DNA from 2 places in the Halomonas sp. 3F2F genome. Region 1 is predicted to be linked to the other one. Evidence: riboswitches for the same ligand, from Rfam matches in the RefSeq annotation. Region 1 holds a riboswitch; the other holds the start of a gene.

The links. Region 1 has a riboswitch for cobalamin ahead of INT21_RS01395 (TonB-dependent receptor domain-containing protein). Riboswitches for the same ligand answer to the same signal wherever they lie in the genome.
Region 2: linked by a shared signal. The riboswitch ahead of INT21_RS11445 (ABC transporter substrate-binding protein) and the one ahead of INT21_RS01395 (TonB-dependent receptor domain-containing protein) in region 1 are both predicted to bind cobalamin.

What each region holds. Positions count from the first base shown of each region.
Region 1 covers NZ_JABUZE010000016.1:9,518-11,912, reverse strand. The annotation lists gene INT21_RS01395 (TonB-dependent receptor domain-containing protein) at 1-982, opposite strand, end outside; cobalamin riboswitch at 1,122-1,350, opposite strand; gene INT21_RS01390 (bifunctional adenosylcobinamide kinase/adenosylcobinamide-phosphate guanylyltransferase) at 1,384-1,815, opposite strand; gene INT21_RS01385 (histidine phosphatase family protein) at 1,767-2,395, opposite strand, start outside; gene cobS (adenosylcobinamide-GDP ribazoletransferase) at 2,357-2,395, opposite strand, start outside.
Region 2 covers NZ_JABUZE010000099.1:3,819-6,213, reverse strand. The annotation lists gene INT21_RS11450 (AAA family ATPase) at 1-548, opposite strand, end outside; cobalamin riboswitch at 890-1,081, shown strand; gene INT21_RS11445 (ABC transporter substrate-binding protein) at 1,149-2,165, shown strand; gene INT21_RS11440 (pseudoazurin) at 2,261-2,395, shown strand, end outside.

The DNA of each region.
Region 1 (2,395 bases):
TGTATTCAGCGCCTGCAATCAGCTCATGGACACCCGCTGTGAAGGTATTCTCCCAGCGCGCGGTACTCACCTTGGTGTTAAACACTGAGTCACCAAAGCTATTGATGTTATCGCTTTCATCACGAGATTCGCTGAGTGTTAAACGGCTGCGCCAGTTATCGGTTATCGGCAGCTCACCGTAGACACCCGCCACCTGCTGAACGAAATCGTTTTCACCGCCATCGTATTCGTTATGACCACGGGCACGAAGCGCCAACACGCCCGCTTCTGCACCACTTTCAAAGGTGTGGGACACCCGCGCTAACGCCGTGGTGTTGTCATAGCCCTTATCGTCGCCATCGCGTCGAATCGGTTGACCATCCGTGGTGAAGTGGCTAGCGGAAAAGCTATAGCGGGTGCCGCCCTCTTTGCCGCTAATACCGGTACTCAGGCGCTGGGTATTAAACGAACCACCACCGACAGAAATACGCGGTTGCGGACCCTCTTCTTCGCCTTGGGGGGTAAACAACTGAATAACGCCGCCAATCGCATCGGCACCATATAGGCTGCCACGCGGACCACGCACAATTTCGGCGCGATCAAACATGCGCGGCTCCAGATGCTGCCAGGCAGCCCCACCACTGGTGGCAGAACGAAGACGAATCCCGTCAATCAACAGGACATTTTGGCCGCTACCGCTGCCGCGAATAAAAACGCTGCTGTTTTTACCAAAGCTGCCGTTCGTGGAAACATCCACCCCGGGCTGGCCGCGCAACAGGTCGGTAATGCTTACCGGATCTTGGCGGCGTAACGTTGCTTCGTCCAGCACGGTAACCGAGGACAGGCTTTCATTGGCAGTACGTGGAGCAAGTGCGGCGGTAACAACAACGGGGTTTAATGTATTCGCAGCAGGCTGTGCGTTAGATTGGGCTTGAACGGCCATGGGCAATGCGGCCATCGCAAACGCCGCCAGCGTGGCGGTGGAATGAAAACGGTAAGACATGAGGAGATCCCTTGCTCACTGTGCTCACCCGCACAGCGTATTTTTTTGACCGAGCAGAGGGATGATGGGGGGATCGGCAGCCTAAGCTAGCGATATCACCCTGAGCACGCCCTCCGCGTCTCGGCATGTTGTGGTTCTTTAGAACCATGCCTCTTAGGCCGGTCTCCGGGCTGACGAGCGAAAAGCGGATAACAGCATCATGCCTTTCCGAACGACCACCTTCCCATGCGTTAGCACAGTGGCATCTTTAGCCGTTCTTATCTCGATCACCGTTGCGGGGGCAGCGTTGGATTCACGTAAGTATTCACCAACTTCCCGTTTAACTGATGGCGATAATGGCCATCAGCACCTGAGAGTGCGCGTAAACTAGCAACTTGTTAGGGGCTGGTCAATTTAACCGATTAGGCTTTAAGCGCCTGCACGAGTCCATGCCGTACATGCCAGACCTGCTCGGATTGGGCGGCAGCGTCTTGGCTAAACCAGCCGCTTAAATCGCGCAGGCGACGCTGGTCTCGGGCTATGGGGACGATTCCCCGCCCTAACTCATTCATAATGACCACCAGCGTCACGCCATGGGTTTGTGCGGCAGTGGCCAAGCTTTCCAGATCTCCCCGCCACTGAGCACGCGACGCATCGCTGCTCATGTCCGAGTGCAGCACTGCCGCTAACCACTCAAACACACCGTACAGAACGAGCGGCACATTAGGCTGCATGATGTGGGTCGCTTCGTGTAAACGCTGCCCTGGAGAAAGCCGCCACCAAACAGCGCTGGGAAAGCGTGCTTTTACAACATCGCGCTTACCTGCGCAGGCACCGCCGATGAACAGCTGCATTGCCACTCTCCTTTGCCATCTTCACGTTTTAGATACGTCAGTTTCCAACGCCGTCCTTGTGCTTGATGAACGATGCCTTCCCAAAAGCCAATGGTTTCGAAACGACGCCGCAACTCGCGTATTACCCCGCCGTGGGTAACAACCAGCACTTTTTGATAATGATGTTCGCGGGCGTGCGCCGCCACCTCTTCAAGCCAAGCATTTAAACGCTCACGTAGCTGGCCAGAAGATTCGCCGCCTGGAATTTGCAGCTCACCCACGCTGTCAATCCAAGCGCGATAATGGGGTAAATCTTTTAGTTCATCGTAAACTTTGCCTTCGTAGTCACCAAAATCCAGCTCCCGTAATCGTGGTTCTAGATACAGCGGCACATCCGGCTTTGCCGCCTGCGACCACTCAAGGGTTTGCTGACAGCGGTTTAAATCGCTTGAATAAACAGCGTCAAAGCACTCTTCTGCCAATGCGTCACGCAGTGCCAGCAGCCCCGCTTCTGCATCAGGAAATAGCAGCGGAATATCGCGCTGCCCCTGGTAGCGGCGCTCTAAATTCCAGGCGGTGATACCGTGGCGAACTGCCACCA
Region 2 (2,395 bases), on a different contig from region 1:
GCAATGCGCTGTTTAACGCTGACGCGGTCAGCCTGTTCAATACAGAGCCCAAAACGGTCGAGCAGTTGCGGACGCAGCTCGCCCTCATCAGGGTTCATGGTGCCAATCAAACTAAAACGCGCCGAGTGTGAGTGGCTGATGCCATCACGCTCAACGATATTGACCCCGCTAGCGGCCACGTCTAGCAGCAGGTCAACCAGTATATCCGGCAGCAGATTAACTTCATCGACATACATCACCCCGCCATGGGCTTTGGCGAGGAGCCCTTCATGAAAAGTGGCTTGCTGCTCGGCTAGCACCTTTTGCAAATCAAGACTTCCCACGAGCCGGTCTTCGCTGGCACCGAGGGGTAAGGTGACAAAGGGTGGCTTTTTGCCATTGGTGTCGTTAGGCAAAACCGCCGCCAGTGCCCGCGCCAGGGTGGATTTCGCACTGCCCCGAGGGCCGCTGATCAGCACACCGCCAATGCGCGGATTAATCGCATTCAGCAGCAAGGCGGTTTTCAGCGCTTCCTGGCCGACAACACCTACAAAGGGAAAGTCACTCAACCGAACCTCCCATGCAGAGCATCCCCGAAGCTTGAACTTGATTCATGATGACTTGGTAAGTAATGATAAAACCATTCATAAGGAAGCGATGAAATAAAACGTTGCAGTATAGAGGAAGGCGCGGCTTTGAAGCCAGCTTAGTGCCAAGCATTCCCTAGAAGACAGTCCCTATTAGTACACGGTAAGACAGGCCTAATTTCGACACTAGGCCAAATTGATATGACATTTAAGAATACCAAGCCACAGAAGATTTGGTTTGTCTTATCGTAATGAAAAAAATGGATTTAATGTCAAATTTAGCCGAAAGATCGGGCTTTTTGTTGTTCTACCTTTACCCGCCACCTAGAATAGCTGCCGTCGGTGTTCCTCACGGAACTTAATAGAGAATCCGCTGCGGCTTAGCCGCGAAACGGAACTGCCCCCGCAACTGTAGGCGGTTAGCGATGCTCAATGAGCCACTGGACGTATTGTCTGGGAAGGCGAGCTAGCCATGACCCGTCAGTCAGGAGACCTGCCGACCATGTTAATTAATCGAGCGAGACAGTTCGGCCAGATATTTTTTCTGGCTGTACGCATCGCTCATCATGCACGGGAGTGTACATGATGTTGAGATTGACCACGGCGGTGGCTGCCAGTGTTGTAAGCCTTGGGCAGACGGCTCACGCCGCTACCGATTACCCCCTCACGCTCACCAGTTGCGGACACGAGATTACTCTAGAACAAACGCCAGAAAGCGTAGTGAGTATTGGCCAAGCCCCCACAGAAATGCTCTACCTACTGGGTCTTGCCGATAACGTCGCTGGCACCGCCCTATGGATAAGCCCGGTACTGGAAGAGTTTAGCGAGATAGATGCCGACGTTAAGCGGCTTTCAGACAACGCCCCCAGCTATGAAAGTGTTATCGCCCAACAGCCTGATTTAGTGGTCTCAGCCTATGAATGGATGATCGGCCCCGCGGGCATGGTAGGCACTACCGACATGTTTGATGACGCGGGTGTCCCTGTCTGGACCCTACCCACCGACTGCGTAGGTAAACAAAATAGCCAAAGCATCGATGGCACCCGCACCGCCCTTTTCGATACCGAAACGCTCTACGAGAGCATTGCCACGCTAGCGTATATCTTTGACGTCACCGAACGCGGTGAAGAGGTCATCGCTGACCTTCGTACACGTGAAGCAGCTTCCGTGGCGAAGGCCGAACAACTCGATTTACCCGATGACCTTAGCGGTGTCTTCTGGTACTCCTCTGCCGATCTCAGCATTGACCCTTATGTAGCAGGCATCAACAGCGTACCGGGCTGGATGATGTCTACGCTGGGTATTCGCAATGTAGTGACCTCTGAGGAAGAATGGCCCACCGTTGGCTGGGAAACCATCGTCCGCAGCAACCCTACCTTTATTGTTGCGGCCAAAATGGAGCGACGCCGGTTTCCAGCCGACGATATTGCGCTTAAACGCGAATTCCTCTTCACCGACCCCGTCACCAGTATCACTGAAGCCGTGGAGAATGATCGCATCATTGAAATTGATGCCCACGCAATGGATCCATCAGTTCGCTCAATCTTTGCGCTGGAAACCCTTGCCGACAAGCTAGCTGACTTCAACCTGTCAGAATGATACGTGCTGCTGCGCACCAGTCACCTCGACGCTCGGATTGTTCCTGGCTCCTTGGGTGATGCGCCGCTAATTACGCCTCAACGGGTCTAATTATAATGAAGTTACTACTAAGAACTGGCTTACTACTTCGCTTTTTAACACTCAGCCTTTTAACGACTGGCTTTTTACCGCTAGCCGCGTTGGCCGAGACACACTCTCCTCAAATCCATACTGTCGAGATGCTTCACCGC